4 regions of the Bradyrhizobium sp. USDA 4451 genome follow, and region 1 is predicted to be linked to each of the others. Evidence: riboswitches for the same ligand, from Rfam matches in the RefSeq annotation. Region 1 holds a riboswitch; each other region holds the start of a gene.
What was found. A riboswitch is a leader RNA that binds a small molecule or an ion and turns the genes downstream of it on or off. The one in region 1 is predicted to bind cobalamin.
Positions count from the first base shown of each region.

Region 2: linked by a shared signal. The riboswitch ahead of ACVMB0_RS10075 (TonB-dependent receptor) and the one ahead of ACVMB0_RS36910 (HoxN/HupN/NixA family nickel/cobalt transporter) in region 1 are both predicted to bind cobalamin.
Region 3: linked by a shared signal. The riboswitch ahead of ACVMB0_RS21810 (DUF1636 family protein) and the one ahead of ACVMB0_RS36910 (HoxN/HupN/NixA family nickel/cobalt transporter) in region 1 are both predicted to bind cobalamin.
Region 4: linked by a shared signal. The riboswitch ahead of ACVMB0_RS12535 (TonB-dependent receptor) and the one ahead of ACVMB0_RS36910 (HoxN/HupN/NixA family nickel/cobalt transporter) in region 1 are both predicted to bind cobalamin.

Region 1 is NZ_JBTRCH010000001.1:7,879,304-7,884,094, reverse strand. Features, by position in the region: gene cysN (sulfate adenylyltransferase subunit CysN) at 1-568, shown strand, start outside; gene ACVMB0_RS36915 (hypothetical protein) at 677-874, shown strand; cobalamin riboswitch at 1,066-1,263, shown strand; gene ACVMB0_RS36910 (HoxN/HupN/NixA family nickel/cobalt transporter) at 1,668-2,723, shown strand; gene ACVMB0_RS36905 (flavin monoamine oxidase family protein) at 3,542-4,791, shown strand, end outside.
Region 2 is NZ_JBTRCH010000001.1:2,196,719-2,201,509, reverse strand. Features, by position in the region: gene ACVMB0_RS10085 (ABC transporter ATP-binding protein) at 1-332, opposite strand, end outside; partial or broken gene ACVMB0_RS10080 (FecCD family ABC transporter permease) at 329-1,373, opposite strand; cobalamin riboswitch at 1,486-1,683, shown strand; gene ACVMB0_RS10075 (TonB-dependent receptor) at 1,792-4,056, shown strand; gene ACVMB0_RS10070 (hypothetical protein) at 4,221-4,394, shown strand; gene ACVMB0_RS10065 (hypothetical protein) at 4,557-4,791, opposite strand, start outside.
Region 3 is NZ_JBTRCH010000001.1:4,753,060-4,757,850, forward strand. Features, by position in the region: gene cobD (threonine-phosphate decarboxylase CobD) at 1-446, shown strand, start outside; gene ACVMB0_RS21800 (cobyric acid synthase) at 443-1,891, opposite strand; gene cobO (cob(I)yrinic acid a,c-diamide adenosyltransferase) at 1,903-2,556, opposite strand; cobalamin riboswitch at 2,593-2,803, shown strand; gene ACVMB0_RS21810 (DUF1636 family protein) at 2,896-3,270, shown strand; gene cobW (cobalamin biosynthesis protein CobW) at 3,267-4,301, shown strand; gene cobN (cobaltochelatase subunit CobN) at 4,301-4,791, shown strand, end outside.
Region 4 is NZ_JBTRCH010000001.1:2,711,746-2,716,536, reverse strand. Features, by position in the region: gene ACVMB0_RS12535 (TonB-dependent receptor) at 1-1,798, opposite strand, end outside; cobalamin riboswitch at 1,906-2,101, opposite strand; gene ACVMB0_RS12530 (CobW family GTP-binding protein) at 2,155-3,078, opposite strand; gene ACVMB0_RS12525 (amidohydrolase family protein) at 3,080-4,570, opposite strand; gene ACVMB0_RS12520 (ABC transporter ATP-binding protein/permease) at 4,740-4,791, opposite strand, start outside.

The DNA.
Region 1 (4,791 bases):
GAGTGAGCGCGCCGCGCTCAAGGATCAGAAGCCTTGCGTCGTCTGGTTCACCGGTCTGTCTGGCGCGGGAAAGTCGACGATCGCCAACATGGTTGATCAGAAGCTGCTCGCAATGTCGCGGCATGCCATGCTGCTGGATGGTGACGACCTCCGGAACGGATTGAACGCGGACCTGGGCTTCTCGAAGGCTGCGCGGGTGGAAAACATTCGGCGTGCCGGACAGGTTGCCAAGTTGATGCTGGACAGCGGCTTGATCGTGATCTGTTCGTTCATCTCCCCCTACAGGTCCGAACGAGATATGGTTCGCAGCCTGATTGGTAAGGACGAGTTCATCGAAGTCTTTATCGATACGCCAATCGAGGAATGCGCAAGGCGGGATCCAAAAGGTCTCTACTCAAAGGCAAAAGCCGGTGAGATCAAGAACTTCACGGGCATCGATGCGTCCTACGAAGCGCCGATAAGGCCCGAGATTCATCTCAGGACAATGGAGCACGCGCCAGAGCAAGCAGCGGAAGTCGTCGTCAACGCCGTGATGGCGCGCGCAGTCCTCTGCGACGAGCGGCGATAACCTGCCGATTCGTGGTCGCGGATGCCGCTCTCCTGCCTACTGGCCTGCCGAAGGCGACTCGGGTTAGGTGCGAGCATCGATCGGATTCGTCGATGCTAAGGGATTAAGATGGTTGCATCCACTCGTCGATTGCCCGCTTTCGGTTATGTGCTCGAAGTCGACGGTCAATTGAAAACCGAGTTCGCGACAAGAGACGGCGCCTGGGCAGGAGCGCAAGAGCTTAAGAAGCGCCGTCCCATGCTCCAGGTCAAAGTCTATGACGCCATGACGAAGGACAGAGACGAAGTCAGCCTTCCAGTCGCCTAAGTGTCTTCAAGCGTCCTTTTTTCTTCGTGGGGCTAGCGCCGGGCCGAGTTACTGTGCAGGCAGAGCCGCAGCGTCTTGGAGCCTCGATCTCGTCCGCAATTCCGAGATTGAGAGGCAAAGTTATCTCTTTTTCCTCAGCCACGGCGTCTCGCCTGTTCGCCGGCGACTACTTGACGCGCCCTCTGAGGCCATTTCGCTTTGTCATCGGTAGTGTTCGAAAGGCTATTCAAGGGCGCTCGGTGGGTTCTGGCAGGACAATGCCGGAGCGGCCCTGCGCAACTATAAGTGGCGCGGCGATGACCATTCCATACCACCGGGATTCGCAATTCCGAGAAGGGGCAAGAGCGGCGAACCGCAGCCAGGAAACCTGCTAGCAGCCATTGTCATGCGCAATGCGTCGGACGGGGTGCTCTGAGGCACTGGTTGGCTCGCTAAACTTGACTACGGCTCAGATCGAGGTTGCAACGTCAACGCGGCGGCGCAATCGCGCGACACGAGCTCACGGCCGATATAAGCCTGACGAAGCGGTCGAGCACGTTAGCCGAGCAGAGCGGCACGAAACCTGCACCGCGAAGGAGGCACTAGCCATGAAAAGTAGGAAATGCCACTCAACTCCACTGCCGTTGCGACCAGCGCAATTGTCCACCTCGTGCTGCGAATGGTCATGATCATCGTATGCTGTATCCGTCGGTTCGTCTTCAGTCTGACCGGACCGGCTTTGGCGTGCGCGGCGCCTATGCAACGAGGGACGTTCGTAACCAAACTCATCTAGATGCGCTACCGAAGCAAGATCATGTTCTCATATCTAACGCTTGCCTTAGACGACGGATCGGCGGCCTCGCGTAGTCGAATCATCTCGCTCTATGCCTTCTTGTTGGCCATCAATTGCTTGGCCTGGACCTGGGCCATCGTAGCGCTGTCCGACAGGCCGACGCTGCTGGCGACAGCCTTGCTGGCCTATGTGCTCGGCCTTCGGCACGCCGTCGATGCCGATCATATCGCGACCATCGACAATGTCGTTCGCAAGCTGATGCAGGATGGCAGGCACCCTCTCGCGGTCGGACTTTTCTTCGCCTTTGGCCATTCCTTGTCGGTTGCAGTGGCGGTCGCCGCGATCGCAGCTGCGGCGCTCGCCCTGCAAAGCGGTTTCCAGGAGTTCCGGGCGGTTGGCAGCATCATCGGCACCGGCGCATCAGCCTTCTTCTTACTGACGATTGCCGCCATCAACCTTGTGATCCTACGGGATGTCTGGCGGAGCTTTCAGCGTGCGCGGCGTGGCGAACGAATTGGAGAGCATGAGTTCGATCTGCTTCTGTCTGGTCGTGGCTTGCTGTCCCGGCTCTTGCGCCCACTGTTTCGCATGGTGACGGCGAGCTGGCAGATGTTCGCGATCGGTCTGTTGTTCGGCCTCGGATTTGATACCGCGACGGAAATCAGCCTTTTCACCGTCGCAGCCGGGCAAGCTTCGGGAGGGCTAGACTTCACTACGGTGATGATATTTCCGGCTCTCTTCGCCGCCGGCATGATGCTCGTCGATACGACCGACAGCGTCTTGATGGTCGGCGCGTATGGCTGGGCTTTCCTCAATCCGATCCGCAAGATCTGGTACAATCTGACCATTACGGCGATCTCAGTCGTCGTGGCGCTGCTGATCGGCGGCATCGAGGCACTTGGCCTGCTCGCCAACAAATTAGCGCTTGAAGGCACCTTCTGGAGCGCGGTGAACGATCTCAACGGCAGCTTGGCCAATTTCGGCTATCTCGTCGTCGGCGTCTTCCTGGTCAGTTGGGCGCTGTCATTTGCGATCTATCGCTGGCAAGGACTCGAAAAGCCGCTCAAGCCGGGGTGAACTCATACAACCAATCATCGCACGTCTTCGGCGTCATCAGCTCCGTGCGTCGGACATCGAACAATGTCGGGTTCAATACCACCAGCGCAAAAGCGACTTCGAACTAGCCGATCGCTGGCGTTCAAAACTGCGAATAGTTTACGCTCTGGCCAAGCGCGGTTAGTCCCGGCGCTCCACTGGTTCGCTGTGTCCGCAATCGCCGGCGGAGCGGCTTGGTTGTGCGACTAGAACCAGAAACCTCCGATATCGAGCTCGAAAGTCGCCAATGAAAGAGCGGCAACATCTCTGAGGAGATCAGTCATCGTCTGGCCTACCGCACATCTGGGCTAGTCGGCTTCTCCACCTATCGATGTCGTAAAATATTGGCATCGCTCTTGCTGGTGCACTTTAAGAAGTCGCTCGAGGGCTCGTGCCGCGTGATCAACTGCTTCGTTTTCCGTCGAACGGCTATACGTGTCCGGCAAGCGCCTCGATGAACGAAACGTGCGCATCTTCGACGCGTCGAGATATGATCGACGGCTCGCTAATCGTCGCCAGAGGTGACCGGACGTTGGTTCATCAACTCAGGTGTACTGACCAGCTCCTGCGACCGCGGATCGGCCTGCCTACCTCAAGACTGCGGATAGATAGCTATGATTGTTTTATCGACGGCGATCGACGCGGTACACGACCAATGTGGGAATGAGATAATCGAAGACGATGTCGCAGGCACACCGCGGCGGCGCCACCAGTCTGCACTGCAGCGTGCGCACTTTCTTGAAACTGATCGCACGAGCCGTTTGCCTTCGTCATCGAAATCAACGGCTGGGTGAACGCAGGTGCAGAATGAATTTGTGATCAGGCGACGGGATCTGCTCGCGCTGATCGGCACCATCGCCGGCAGTTCGGCGATGTATCACGCAATGACGAGCCTCGGCTTCGCATCCGAGTCCGCCTACAAGGGGCCGCTCAAGCTCGCGGGCGACGTCAAGGGCGCTTCGGTGTTGGTTCTCGGCGCTGGTCTTGCTGGCATGACGGCTGCGCTGGAACTGCGCAAGGCCGGCTACAAGGTCCAGATCCTCGAATTCAACAGCCGTGCCGGCGGTCGCAACTGGTCGATCCGTGGCGGGGACAGTTTTGTCGAGCTCGGCGGTTTTAAGCAGGCCTGCCAGTTCGAGCCGGGGCTCTACCTCAATCCCGGTCCGTGGCGGATTCCCTGTCACCACCGGGCGCTGCTCGATTATTGCCGCAGGCTCAATGTGACGCTGGAACCCTTCATCCAGCTCAATCATAATGCCTATCTGCACGCGACGCGCGCATTCGAAGGCAAGCCGCAACGCTTTCGCAGCATCAAGGCGGATTTCCAGGGCGGCGTGTCGGAGCTGCTCGCGAAAGTCAGCCAGCAGGGCAGGCTCGAGGAGTTCGTCAGCAAGGAAGACCAGGAGATCCTGCTGCAAGCGCTGCGCGACTGGGGCGCGCTGGATCGCGATTGCAAGTACAACGCCAATCTCGTCGCCGCCGAATTCCGCGGTTATGCCCACGATCCAGGCGGTGGCTTGATGGGAGATCCGCTGCCCAGCAACCCGATCTCGCTGCAGGAGCTGTTGCGGTCGCGGATGTGGCGCTATGTGCGGACCTACACCCGCTACGACTTCCAGACCACCATGTTCCAGCCGGTTGGCGGCATGGACATGATCGGCAAGGCGTTCGCGCGCGAGGTTGGCGATCTCATCCGCTATAACGCCAAGGTCACGCAGATCCAGCAGAACGGCTCCGGCGTCACCGTGAGCTATGTCGACACCGCCAACCCGTCCGCCGTGCAGCAGGCGACCGCCGACTGGTGCATCTGTACCATTCCGCTGTCGATTCTGAGCCAGCTGCCGATCGATGTCGGCGGGCCGATGAAAAATGCGATCGATTCCTTGCCCTACCTAGCCTCCGTGAAGGTCGGGCTCCAGTTCAAACGCCGCTTCTGGGAGGAGGACGACGCGATCTATGGCGGCATCAGCTACACTGACCTGCCGATCCAGCAGATCGCGTATCCGAACTATGGCTTCAACCGCGGCGGCCGCGGCATCCTGCTCGGTGC
Region 2 (4,791 bases), 5.7 Mb from region 1:
CGCGCCGGATCGGTCGCGCCATGTGGATAGCGGCCGAGCGCCACGATATCGCGTGCCGGCAGCGGCCAGTGCACCATGTGCCCCTGCGGCAGATACGCAAAACGTTTCGCACGCTCGCGCAGCGGCAATGACGCCAGAGCCTCGCCGCCAATCCTGATCTCGCCGTCAGACGGGATCAGGCCAGCCAGCGCGCGCAACAGCGTGGTCTTGCCGGCGCCATTCGGTCCGACCAGCGCGACTAGGTGACCGGCCGCGAGCGACAGCGAGACATCGTGCAGCACCTTGCGGCTGCCGAGCGAGGCGTTGAGCGCTGTGGCGGAGAGCAGCGTCATGCCACGCCTCCGCCGAGCGCGCGGCGCTCGCGCATGATGAGGTAAAGAAAGAACGGCACGCCGATGATCGAGGTCAGCACGCCGACCTTGATGTCCGAGGTCGAGGGGATGATGCGCACCGCGATATCTGCGGCAAGCAGCAGCGCCGAGCCGGTCAGCGCGCTCGGTACCAGCAGCCGTGCGCGGATCATGACCGATCACCGGGCGCATCAGATGCGGCGCGACGAGGCCGATGAAGCCGATCGTGCCGGTCACCGCGACCGCGCCGCCGACGCCGAGCGCGACGCCCGTGATGACGAAGAGCCGCAGCCGCCCGACATCGACGCCGAGGCTCTGCGCCGCCTCCTCGCCGAGCGTCAGCACACGAAAGGCGCTCGCCTGGCTGAGCAGGATGGCCGCGCCGGCGACGATAAAGGGCAGCGCCAGCGCCACATGCTCGAAGCTGCGGTCCTCCAGCGAGCCGAGCAGCCAGAACGCGATCTCCAGCACCACGAACGGATTGCTGGAGAGGTTCATCACCAGCGCGGTCGCGGCACCCGCAAAGCTCGAGATCGCAAGCCCTGCGAGGATCAGGATCAGCAGCCCGGCATTGCGACCGGCGATCGCGAGCAATGCGAACACCGAGCCGAACGCGGCGATAATCGCCACTGCCGGCAGCGCGTAGGACCGCACATCGGCGAGGCCGAGCGCGATCACCAGCACCGCGCCGAATGCCGCCGATTGCGGCGCGCCGAACAGCGACGGCGAAGCCAGCGGATTGCGCAGCAGGCCTTGCAGCGCCGCGCCCGACAGCCCGAGAATGCCGCCGATCGCGAATGCCAGGATGGTGCGCGGCAGCCGGATCTCGCGCACGATGACCTGCGCGACGTCGCTGCCGCCACCGAACAGCGCCTCGATCACCGCGAGCGGCGACAGCCGCACCGGCCCGATGCCGAGCGAGAGCACGCACAGCAGAACCACGAGCGCGAATAGCGCCGCGGTGGCACTCCACCGCCGCCGCGCCGCGATCTCGGCCGCCAAGGCAAAATCCTGCACGCTCATCTCATCCATGCTCTTACAGCCATCGCCGTGGCAGACAAGCGACACCCGACAAAAACCGTGGCCGTGCGGCCATTGCCCGACTTCCGCCGGATTGACTTTGCTGCCCGGCCGAACCCTAGATGACCATGACGGTTCTTTCATGAGATGAAAAGGGAATGCGGTGCGGGGAAACTTCCCCAACGCCGCGGCTGCCCCCGCAACTGTATGCGGTGAATCCTTCGTCACAGGCCACTGGGAATCTCGGTCCTGGGAAGGCGACGAAGGGTAACGACCCGCGAGCCAGGAGACCTGCCGTCAGCCGTGGTCACACGCGAGGATGCCGGTCGGGGAGTACAGGCATGAGCTTCACCTGATGCTGCAAGCACATGGTGAGACTGCTTCGCGGTGACGTGCCACTGACGTTACCGAGGTCTCGCCTATGTTTTCCTTCCCACCCGACCGGCACCGCGCGCTTCTGCTCGCGTCGACGATCATCTTGCCGACGATCGTCCTCTCAACTGCGCGGGCGCAGCAGGCGCCCGCTCCCGATCAGCTGCCCACGATCGAAGTCAGCCGATCCGGCGACCAGAACGTTACCCGCGCCAAACCGCCCGCTGACGAGACCCCGGCCCCACGCCGCCCGGCGCCGGGCACCACGCAGAGCAGCAACGCGGGCAGCGGCGCCGGATCGAACTCGGCTGGAGCCGGCTCGGCCACGGGGACCGGCGGCAGCAGCGGCGGCCGCCAGTTTGCCGGGGTCGTCGGCTCCTCCTCGACCGTGATCACCGCCGACGACATCGCGCATTCGCCGTCGCAGTCGCTGCCGGAAATCCTGGCGCAGGTGCCGGGCGTGCAGCTGCAATCGCTCTATGGCGGGCCGAACGGCGCCAAGACCTCGGTCGACCTGCGTGGCTTCGGCGCATTCGCGACCGACAACACCCTGTTCCTGCTCAACGGCCGCCGCCTCAACGACGTCGACAAAGCCGGCTTCGATCTCACCACGATCCCGCTCGATTCGATCGAACGGATCGAGATCGTCAGAGGCAACAGCGGCGCGGTGCTGTACGGCGACAACGCGGTGGGCGGCGTGGTCAATATCATCACCAAGGCCGGCGCCGGCGGTCCGCCGGCCACGATGCGCACCGAGGCCGGAGTTGGCTCGTTCAACACCCGGATGGCCGCGGTCTCCGCCGCGCTGGATTCGGGACCGTGGTCGACCTCGTTCCATGGCAACGGCATCAAATCCGACGGCTACCGCGTCAACAATGCGCTCGACCAGCGCAACGCCGTCGGCAACGTCAACTACACCACGCCGGATCTCACCGCCTTCGTCACCGTCACCGGCAGCGACCAGAAGCTCGGCCTGCCCGGCGGACGGCTGGTCGATCCGTCGATCGGCGTCAACGAGTTGCTGAGTGATCGTCGCGGTGCGGCGACGCCGTTCGACTATGCCAACCAGCAGACCGCGAGCGTCACCACCGGCTTCACCAGAACGCTGGTGAACGGCGTCGACCTGATCGTCGACGGCGGCTGGCGGCAGCGCGAGACGCAGAGCGGCTTCTTCGGCACCGTGCCGACCATTAGCTTCGCCTCGACCTACAATGACGCCGCGCTGCACACCTGGTCTCTGACGCCGCGGCTCAGCGTCAAGAATGTCATGCTGGGGATGCCATCCACGATCCTGACCGGCATCGACTATTACGATTCGACCTTCCGTGAGGCACGCGGCGCCTATCAGGGCGTCGATCCCACCCACGTCTACAACATCGAGCAGCAGAGCGTGGCCGGCTATTGGCAGCACACGTTCGGCTTGCTGCCGACCATCGACTTCTCCTACGGCGCGCGGGTGCAGAACACCCACGTCTCGGCGCGCGATCGCTACGATCCGAATGCGCCGTTCGCTTTCGACACGCAGGCGGCACCGCTCGACAGCAACGAGACACAGTACGCATTGCATGTCGGTGTCGAGCATCGTTTCACCGACACCTTCTCGGCGTTCGGTCGCGCCGCGCGCGCCTTCCGCACGCCCGATGTCGACGAGCGCGTCGCATCGGGGCCGGCCTTCGATCCGCTGACATTCGCCCCGATTCCGCAGAATTTTCAGCTCAAGACCCAGACCTCGCAGGACGTCGAGGGCGGTTTCCGGGTCAAGACCGCTCGCTTCCAGATCCAGACCAGCGTCTATCTGATGGATCTCGAGAACGAGATCCATTTCAATCCGGTGCTGTTCTACAATGTTAACCTCGATCCCACCCGCCGCTACGGCTCCGAGACCAGTGCTTCGCTGAAGATCAGCGACACCGTCACCCTGCGCGGCGGCATGGCGATCACCCGCGCGGTATTTCGCGAAGGCATATGGGCCGGCAACGACGTGCCGCTGGTGTCGCGCAGCACCGGCAATCTCGGCGTGACCTGGAACATCTGGCAGAACTATCTGGTGTTCGATGCCACCGCGCGGGCCTGGAGCTCGCGCATCATGGACAACGACCAGGCCAACACCCAAAGCAAAATCCCCGGCAACGCCACTGCCGATATCAAGCTGAGCGGACAAGTCGACCGCTTGTTCTGGTCGCTGAGCGTCAACAACCTGTTCAACGCGCTGTACTACGACTACGCCATCGCGAGCTCGTTCACGGAAGGCCGCTTCTCGGCCTATCCGCTGCCCGGCCGAACCTACATGGTCAAGGCCGGCGCGACGTTTTGAGAGCACGATCCGGAAAAGTGAGGACAGGTTTTCCGAAAAGATCATGCTTAAACAAGAGAGGGTGTGGCGGGATGTGACCCCGTCACGTCGTCTGCTCACATGACGAGCGCTCGCAAACTGGAGTAGAATTGCCGCAGCTGATTTGACCCGTGCAGGGGAAACGCATGGCCAAGGCCGGAAAGACGAGTAAGGGCGGCGCCAAGATCAACGAGAAGACCGACGACAAGGTTAAGGTGCCTCCGCCGCCTGCATCAAAGCAGGACGACGAGTATTACGAGGATGGCGACATCGCCACGCCGAAACTCGACCGCTACGGCAATGATGACGAGCCGTTGTGAGGGATAAGCGATATATGTCGTCGTCGTCCGGCGAAAGCCGGGACCCAACCACAGGATTGAATTGTTGAAGCGCGCTGTAGTCCCGGCACGTCGTAACAATCACCGCTGGTGGTTATGGGTCCCGGGTCGCGCTTCGCTTGCCCGGGACGACGTGGGATGGAGCTAACCGAAATCCTCGCTCTCGATCTTTGCAATACTCCCGCGATCGAGCAGATGCGCGCCGAAGCCGCCGCGCGCCAGCGATGAGGCGATCGGCGGCGAGGCCAGCAGCAGCGCGGTCGTCATCGCCAGCGGCACGGCGCTGAGCCAATCGAGCCGCACCGGCGTCAATTCCTCGGTGCTTGCCCGGTAGAGGCCTCCGCCCGCGGCGATGCGGCTGCACTCCCGGATCAGGTCG
Region 3 (4,791 bases), 3.1 Mb from region 1:
AAGCGGGACGAGCAGGCCTCCTGATCCTGCGCTCATTCGGCAAGTTCTACGGGCTCGCCGGCCTGCGGCTCGGCTTCGCCGTTGGTGGCGAGGCTGCCATCACCGCGCTTGCCGCGATGGTGGGCCCATGGCCGGTTTCGGGCGCCGCAATTGCGATCGGACGGCGCGCCTTGCTCGATCAGGACTGGGCCAAGGCCACCGCTGCACGTCTGGCGGATGACTGCGTCAGGCTCGATACAGAGACGCAAGTGCAGGGCTGGAAGCTGGTCGGCGGCACGTCGCTGTTTCGTCTCTACGACGTCGGCGATGCGCTGGCTGCGCAGGCGAAGTTGGCCCGTGCGCAAATCTGGTCGCGCGTCTTCCAGCAGAAGCCGGACTGGCTGCGCTTGGGCCTGCCGGGCAGCGAGCCTGAATGGTCACGTCTTTCCGCTGCGCTGTCGGTTTAGCGCGCCAGCGCCAGCAGGCCTTCGACATCGAGATGGGTCTCGATGTGTTCGGCCAGCGCGTCGAGCGCGCTCTCGACCCTGGCGCCATAGGGCTGATCAGCGGCGGGGATGTCGAGCCGTGCGAGGAAGGCCTTGCGGAAATCGTCCGAGGTGAACAGGCCGTGTAGATAGCTGCCCTGAACCCGCCCGTCGGCGGACACCGCGCCTTCAGCCACGCCGTCGAGCGATGCAAAAGGCCGCGCGCGATCCGTGCCGTCGGTGCGCCCGATATGGATTTCGTAGGCGCTGATCGGCTGGCCGGTCGCGGCGTGTACCGCACTGACGCGGGTCAACGTCTTCTGCTCGGTCATGGTGGTCGTGACATCGAGCAGCCCGAGGCCGCGCGTTTCGCCGGCGGGACCCTCGATCCCCTCGGGGTCGGCGACGATCTGTCCGAGCATCTGGTACCCGCCGCACAGACCCAGCACATGGCCGCCACGGCGATGATGCGCGAGCAGATCGATATCCCAGCCCTGCGCACGCAGGAAGGCGAGGTCGCCGCGGGTCGATTTCGAGCCGGGCAGGATGACGAGCCGCGCATCGCCCGGAATGGCTTGACCTGGACGCACCATCACGAGATCGACGTCGGGTTCGAGCTTGAGCGGATCGAGATCGTCGAAATTGGCGATCCGCGACAGCGCTAGAAAGGCGATCTTGCATCGGCCGGGCCTGCGCGCCTCGCCGAGCCCGAGCGCGTCTTCGGCGGGCAACTCGCCGGCGCGAGCGAACCACGGCAGCACGCCAAAGCCGCGCCAGGCGGTGCGGGCTTCGATCAGGCGGTAGCCGTCATCGAACAGCGAGAGATCACCTCGGAATTTGTTGATGACAAAACCCTGGATCATCGCGGCATCGTCGGGATCGATTACCGTCCTGATGCCGACGAGCTGCGCGATCACGCCGCCGCGGTCGATGTCGCCGACCAGCACCACCGGGACGTCGGCCCGGCGCGCAAAGCCCATATTGGCGATGTCGGACTTGCGCAAATTGACCTCGGCCGGGCTGCCGGCGCCTTCGACCAGCACCAGGTCGGCGCGCGCCTTCAGCCGCTCAAAGCTCTCCAGCACTGCGCCCATCAGCGACGGCTTCATGGCGGCATAGTCCCGCGCGCGGGCGGTCGCGATGCGCTTGCCGTGCACGATGACCTGGGCGCCGACATCGGTTTCCGGCTTCAGTAGCACCGGGTTCATATCGGTGTGCGGCTCGACGCCGGCGGCTAGCGCCTGCAAGGCCTGCGCGCGTCCGATCTCGCCGCCGTCGATGGTCACGGCCGCGTTGTTCGACATGTTCTGCGGCTTGAACGGCAGCACGCGGAGGCCGCGTCGCGTGGCGGCGCGCGCGAGGCCGGCGACGATGAGCGACTTGCCCACGTCCGAGCCCGCTCCCTGGATCATCAACGCGCGCGCCATGGTGCTGTCCGTCAGAACTCGACGCCCGGCTGCGCCTTGATGCCGGAGCGGAACGGATGCTTCACCAGCGTCATCTCGGTGACGAGATCGGCGATCTCGATCAATTCGTCCTTGGCGTTGCGTCCGGTGAGCACGACATGTGTCATCGGCGGCTTCGACGTCGTGAGGAATTGGACGACATCGGCGATTGCGAGATAGTCGTAGCGCAACGCGATGTTGATCTCGTCGAGCACCACCATACGCAGGCTCGGGTCGGCGATCAGCTGCTTGGCCTTTTCCCAGCCCGCTTGGGCGGCTGCAATGTCTCGGGCGCGATCCTGCGTTTCCCAGGTAAAACCTTCGCCCATCGCGTGGAATTGACAGAGGTCGCCGAAATGCCCGGTGAGCAGGCGGCGTTCGCCGGTATCCCAGGCGCCCTTGATGAACTGCACCACAGCACAGGGAAAGCCGTGCGCGACGCAGCGCACGATCATGCCGAAGGCGGAGGACGATTTTCCCTTGCCGGCGCCGGTATGAACGATGATCAGGCCCTTTTCGCCGCTCTTGGTCGCCATGATCTTGTCGCGAGCGACCTTCTTTTTCGCCATCTTGGTCGCGTGGCGCGCGTCCAGCGACGCATCGCTGCTGACGATCTCGTCTTCGGCCCCGTTTCCTTCAGACGTCATGGCGTTCCTTCGGCTTGACAAGTTCGAGCCGCGGACGAATGGTGGGCCCGCGTTGGTTCCTGTCCTATGACAGGCGAAGAGGGAATGCGATAGGGCTCAAGTCGGGCCTGAAAAGCAGCCGCCCCCGCGACCGTGACCGGAGAGATGCCCAAAGCCACTGATTCCCCAAAGGGATCGGGAAGGCGGGGATCAAAGGGAGAAATCCTGCTCCGCAAGCCGGGAGACCTGCCAGCGCAGCAGTTGTGAGACCGGCGGACGGGGTGTTCCGCGACGGGGAACGAACCTGTTCGCATCGGTTCGTGTGCCTCATCGCTTCCCGTTGTCAATCCAGGAAGGGCGATGAGCGTTACACTTCATGTCTGTATCACCTGCCGCGCCGGCCAGACGCTGGGCGAAGGTGAGGCCGCGCCCGGTGCGCGCCTGCATGCCGCGCTCGTCGAGGCCGGCGTGCCTGATGACGTCAATCTGGTTCCCGTGGAATGCCTGTCGGCGTGCAGCCAGGGGTGCTCGGTCGCGCTCAGCGCGCCGGGGCGATGGTCCTATGTCTACGGCCGCTTGTCCGAAGCCAATGCCAGGGATGTGATCGCCGGCGCGTCCGCCTATGCGGCGGCGCCCGACGGCATCGTGCCGTGGCGCAGCCGTCCCGAAATCTTCCGCAAGCAATCGCTCGCCCGCATTCCACCTCTTCCCGTCGTGCCGGAGGCCGCCGAATGACTACCCTCGCCAAGGTTCCGGTCACCGTCGTGACCGGCTTTCTCGGATCCGGCAAGACGACGCTGATCCAGCACCTGATCCGCAACGCCAACGGCAAGAAGCTCGCGGTGCTGGTCAACGAATTCGGCAGCGAAGGTGTCGATGGCGACATCCTGAAATCCTGCGCCGATGCCAATTGCCCGAGCGAGAACATCGTCGAGCTCGCCAATGGCTGCATCTGCTGCACCGTCGCCGACGATTTCATCCCGGCGATGGAGCAGTTGTTGGCGCGACCCGTGAAGCCCGATCACATCGTGATCGAGACATCGGGCCTCGCTTTGCCGAAGCCGTTGCTCAAGGCGTTCGACTGGCCGGAGATCCGTTCGCGGATCACGGTCGACGGCGTGATCGCGCTGGCCGATGCCGAGGCCGTCGCCGCCGGCCGCTTTGCGCCTGACGTGGCCGCGGTCGAGGCGCAACGCGCGGCCGATGAGAATCTCGATCACGAGACGCCGCTGTCGGAGGTGTTCGAGGACCAGATCGCCTGTGCCGATGTCGTGCTGCTGACCAAGGCCGATCTCGCTGGGGCGGAGGGGATCAAGGCGGCGAAAGAAGTGATCGCGGCCGAGATGCCGCGCGAGGTGCCGATGCTGCCGATCGTCGACGGTGCCATCGATGCCCGCGTGATCCTGGGCCTTGAGGCGGCGGCGGAGGATGACCTCGCGTCACGGCCCTCGCATCACGACGGCGAGGAGGAGCACGAGCACGACGATTTCAATTCGGTGGTGATCGATCTTCCGGAGGTTACGGATATCGATGCGTTGGTGGCCTCGATCAAGGGGTTGGCGCGCGAGCAGAACGTGCTGCGCGCCAAAGGCTATATCGCGGTCGAAGGCAAGCCGATGCGGTTGCTGGTGCAATCGGTCGGCGAGCGGGTGCGGCATCAGTTCGACATGCCCTGGGGCATGCGCCCGCGGCAGTCGAAGCTGGTCGTGATCGGCGAACACGGCGATATCGATGAATCCGCGATCAGGGCGCGGCTTGGTGTCTGATGCATGTCGTCTTCCGCGAGAGCCGCGGCCTTGAAGAGACCGCGACGCCAAGGGACCTCGGCCAGGATCCGGCCGATCTCGTGGTGTTGTCGTTTTCCGACAGCGATCTCGCTGCGTTCGCGGCCGGTTGGCGTCGCGGCCGCGCCGCGCTGCCGCCGCTGCGGCTCGCCAATCTCGCGGAGCTGCGCCATCCGCTGTCGGTCGACACCTATATCGAGCGGACGCTGTCGCACGCGCGCGGCATCCTGATCCGGCTGATCGGCGGCGAGCCCTATTGGTCATACGGGCTGGCCGCGGTGCACCGTCTGGCAAAGGAACGCGGCATCGCTTTGGTGGTGCTGCCGGCGGACGGACGCGACGATCTGCGGCTTGATGAATTTTCGACCTTGCCGGTGTCGACACTGCGTCGCCTGAAAGTGCTGTGCGACAAGGGCGGGCCGGTTGCCGCACAGGCCGTGATCGCGCAACTGGCGCTGGCGTCCGGGCTCTA
Region 4 (4,791 bases), 5.2 Mb from region 1:
GATTGCTGGGATCAGGAACCGTCAAGCCAGTCTTGACGATCTCGTAAGCAGCCAGCGTCCACTCGCCGCGGCCGCCCCAGAACGACTGCTTGACCCCGATCTCGGTCTGCTTGCCGATCGCGAGCTGGAAGGTCTTCTGCGAGACGGGCAGCGAGATCAGGTTGCTGACCGGATCGACGCCGACCGCATACTGGCCATAGAATGCGAGGTTCTTGATCGGCTCGTACACCAGCCCGGTGCGCCAGCTGGTTCCCGACAGCGTGGTTTCAAAACTGTTCGCCGGCGTCTTGTAGTCGGTGCGATCGACCTCGGGCCGGTCGTACCGGACGCCTGTCACGAGCGACAATTGGTCGGTCAGCGACAGGCGATCCTCGGCGAACAGCGCATATTGATTGACGACCGCGTTGAAGCCCGGCGTCGTCGCCGTCGTGGTCGCGAAGAACGAACCGGGATCGAACACGTAGGGATTGACCGATGACGCGCCGCCATAGGGCGAGTTGTTGATGTGGGTGAAGTCGATCCGGTTGACATCGAACCCGGCAACGACCTGGTTCGCGAGCCCGAACATGTGACCGCTGAAGGTCGCATCCATCCGGTTGCCGAGCTGCTTCTGGTCATGGAATATCTCGATATAGCTCGAACGATCGATCAGCCGGGTGTTCGGATTCCAGCTGTAGTTCTCGATGTCGCGCCAGTGCCGCTCGCTGGTCAGATAATACAGCGTGTTGTTGAGCTTGATGCCGTCGGCGACATCCCATTCGGTCCTGAACTGGGTCCAGCTGTCCTGGTAGCGGATCGCGCTGTCTGATGCGTTGTAATTCTTGAAGCGCAGCGCGTCCTGGATCGAACCGTTGATCAGCGGCGTGCCGAAATAGCGCGACGGGCTGCGGTCGCCATAATCCTCGGACAGCGTGAAGGCGAGATTGTCCGACGCCTGCACTCGGACGGCTGCGGAGACCACCGCATTCGAGGTCTTGTCGCGATCGACCCAGCCGTCCGACATGTTGCCGGTGGCGTTGATCCGGTATGACACATTGGGATTGATCGGACCGGTGCTGTCGACCGAAAGCCGCCGCGTCATGTTGCTGTCGAGCGAGACCTCGGCCTCGTTATACGATGTGTTGAGCGGCTTCTTCGGGATCACGTTGATGACGCCGCCGATCGCGCCTTCGCCGTACAGCACCGATGCCGGACCGCGCAGCACCTCGATGCGCTGCGTCGACCAGGTATCGTAGGGGAACGTCAAGGTGCCGGAGCCGACATAGAAGCGCGTGCCGTCATACAAGGTCATCACCGAGTTGCTGCCGGCAAAGCCGCGGGTGCTGAACGACAGGCCGCCATTGCCGGGCGCCGGCGTTGCGATGAACCCGGCCGCGTCCTGGGTGACGGCATCGAGCACATTGTGCTGGCCGCGTTCGGCAATGGTCTGCGCCGTGACGATCTCGACGCTGGCCGGCGTCTGTAATGGCGTGAGGTTGAGACGGCTGCCGGTGCCGCCCGGCGTGTTGGCGTTGAGCGTCGGCGATGCCGTCCCCGATGTGCCCGACGCCGCGGCGTGCGGCGTGCCGCCCGCTGCCGCTGACGCTGCGGGTCTCGCGCGCGGCCGCGACGACGCGGCGGTATTGCTGCTGCGCGCCGCGGGCCTGGGCTTTGCGGACGCCGAGGGCGACACCTCGATCGGATCGAGGCTTGTGGTTGGAGCTGTTTGTGCCGAGCCTTCAGCCGGCAGCAGCAACGATGACAGGGAGCAGACGAGACCGAGGCGCCATTTGCGCGCAACGGGAGAGGACGGAGACATGAAAACGACTCGCGGTAACGTGGCACGTCACCGCGAACGCGGACTGGCGCATCGCCGAAAGGGCAGTGCTCCGATCCCACCAGGACGCCCCCGCCCGATGTGCTCGCGTGTGACCACGACTGACGGCAGGTCTCCTGGCTCACGGGTCATCGCCTGTCGACGCCTTCCCGGGCGGATAGCCCAGTGGCAAATTTGACGAAAGGCTCGCCGTTTACAGTTGCGGGGACAGCTGCGGCATTGGGGTTACCCTCGCACCGCATTCCCTTTTGATCCCCGAAGGGAACCGTCGGTGAAAACGATAGGTGCAGTCGGCATGGCTGTCAATTCGATGCGATTGTCGCACGCATGCTTTCATGTCACGCGACGCATCCCTGCATCACCTCATCGATCTCCGCACGCGAGAGCGCGCCCATCTCGGCGATGAACACGATCCGCGTGCGTGGCACGCCGGGCGCCGGCACGCCGCCGGCAGCCAAGGTCGCGCGGCCGCCGGCGAGCTGAAACACCGTCAGCCGTCCGGGCTGCTCGACCGTCTCGAACAAGCCCTTCGCGCGCGCCAGCTTCGGCGCCAGTTTGCCGATCGCCTGCTGCAGGCGCGGCAGCGATACCTGCCGCTCCGACGTCCAGCTCAGCGTCTCGAACCGGTCGGACACCGGCCGTCGCGGCGCGGTCTCGCGCGGCGCGGGCAGATGATCGAGATCCGCCGGAAACAGCAGCTCCGCCGGCACCTCGCCATGCACGGCATCGACGATCACAGCCGCCGGACGCACCACGCGCACGGCATCGCGAATCGCGGCGCACGCGGCTGCATCGGCGAGATCGACCTTGCTCAGCGCCACCACATCGGCCGCCCGCAGCTGCGCGCGCAGCAGCGCATCGTCCAGCGCGGCGACCGGCTGCGTGGCGTCGACCACGCACAGCACGGTCTCCAGCGGCGCCTCCTTCCAGATCACGGGATCCATCAGATTGCGGACGATGTCCGCGGGATCGGCGATGCCGCTGGTCTCGATCACGATGAACTCGGGACGCGGATCACGCCGCAGCAAACTGGCGAGCGTGCGCAGCAGGTCGCCCTCCAGCGTGCAGCAGATGCAGCCATTGCTCAGGCTGACCACGCCGTCGCTGGCGCCCGCGATCAGCTCGGCATCGATATTGATCGCGCCGAAATCATTCACCACGGCGGCGATGCGCCGTCCTTGCGCATGCGCCAGCAGATGGTTGACGACCGTGGTCTTGCCCGCCCCGAGAAAACCCGCGACCAGCAGGATCGGGACCGCCACCTCAGCCTCCGGTGACGGGCCGGCGCACCGGCCGGCCGGGACGCGCCGCGACGTCGAGCACGCCATCATTGATCAGCGGCTGGCCGCTGACCACGAGATGGCGCACGCCTTCCGCCGGGCGATTCATCGCAGAGAAGGTCGCGCGGTCGCTCAGCGTCTCGTAGTCGAACACCACGACGTCGGCGTCGGCGCCGGCCTGCAGCCTGCCCTTGGCGCGCATCGCGGGCGTGCTCGCCGACAGGATCTCGGCCGGGATCAGCGCGCATTTGCGGATGCCCTCGAGCAGCGACAGCTTCTTGCGCTCGCGCACCCATTCGCGGATGAAGCGGGTGAAGCAGCCCGCCGAGCGCGGATGCGAGGTGGCATCGTCCGGCAGCGGCCAGGCGTCGCCGCTATAGGGACGGCCATCCGACAGCGTCCAGGGCATCGCGTCGGAGGCGATCGCGCCGCCCGGATACAGCACCGCCATGTCGAGCAAATCGCGATGATGCGAATTGTTCTCGATATCGAGCACATGCCACAGCACCAGCGCCGAGGGATCTGCGGCCTGCGCCGCCAGCAACTCCTCGCGGCTGCCGAAGCGGTGACCGTCAGTCACGCGCTGCACTGAGTCGTAGCCGAGACCGTTGCGCTCCTCGAATTTCGGATCGCTGAAGAAGGTCGCGGCCAGCACGGTCGAGCCGGTGCCATAGGGATAGGCTTCCACCGTGATCGGCAGGCCCTGCGCCTGCGCTTTCGCGATCAGCGCAACGCAGCGCTCGATGTCGGTCTTGCTCGACGAGTTGAAGTGGCAGATGTGCATATGCGCGCCGGTGGCGCCGGCATAGCCGATCAGGCGGATATAGGCCTCGGCCGCGCTCTCGGGGTCGATGCGAGACATGTAGGCGACGTGGGTGAAGGTCGGCACCGCATGATTGGCCGCGAGCTGGCACACCGCGGTCAATTCCTGCACGCCGGCGCCCGGCGCATAGGCGTTGAGGATGCCGATGCCGATGCCGCCCTCGTTCAATCCATTGGCGAGACGCTCGAGGATGCCGCCGACCTCGCCCTCGGTCGCGACGTTCTCGATCCAGCGCCGATCACGCATCGCGGCGCCGAACGATTCCAGCGAGCTCTCCGAATTCGAGCCGGTCATTGCGCCGATCCGCGCGAACGCCCAATTGGCGGCGGCGCCGTAGTTCAGCACCCGGCCCTTCTCGGCCTGCCGCTTGTACCAGGACGCCACCGGCAGCACGCCGGCCTCGAGGTCGAGCGTCGTCGTCACCCCGTCGAACGCCTGCATGCGATCGGCCGGAATGGTCTGGCCATGCGCGTGCAGGTCGATGAAGCCCGGCGCCACCACGAGCCCGGTCGCGTCGATCTGCCGCTCCGCGCCGCCGAGCCCGGTGCCCACCGCGGCGATCTTGCCGTCGACGACGGCGACATCGCCGATCGCGTCCATCCCGCTGGCCGGATCCACCACCCGGCCGCCGCTGATCACCAAACCACCCATCTCGCCACTCCCCGCATTCCGAAACCGATCGGTCGCTTTCCGAGCACAGAGAAGCGCATCGCGCTGATCACAGCAACCGGGTCAGGGTTGTGGCGACATGCTCTGGCGGAATGTCCGCCGCGCCGCGCATATGGATCGCATCGGCGGCGCGCATAGGCGCCCCAATTCGCTAGATTCCCTCGAATTGCAGCCGCGCCAGCCGCGCGTAGAGGCCGCCGGCG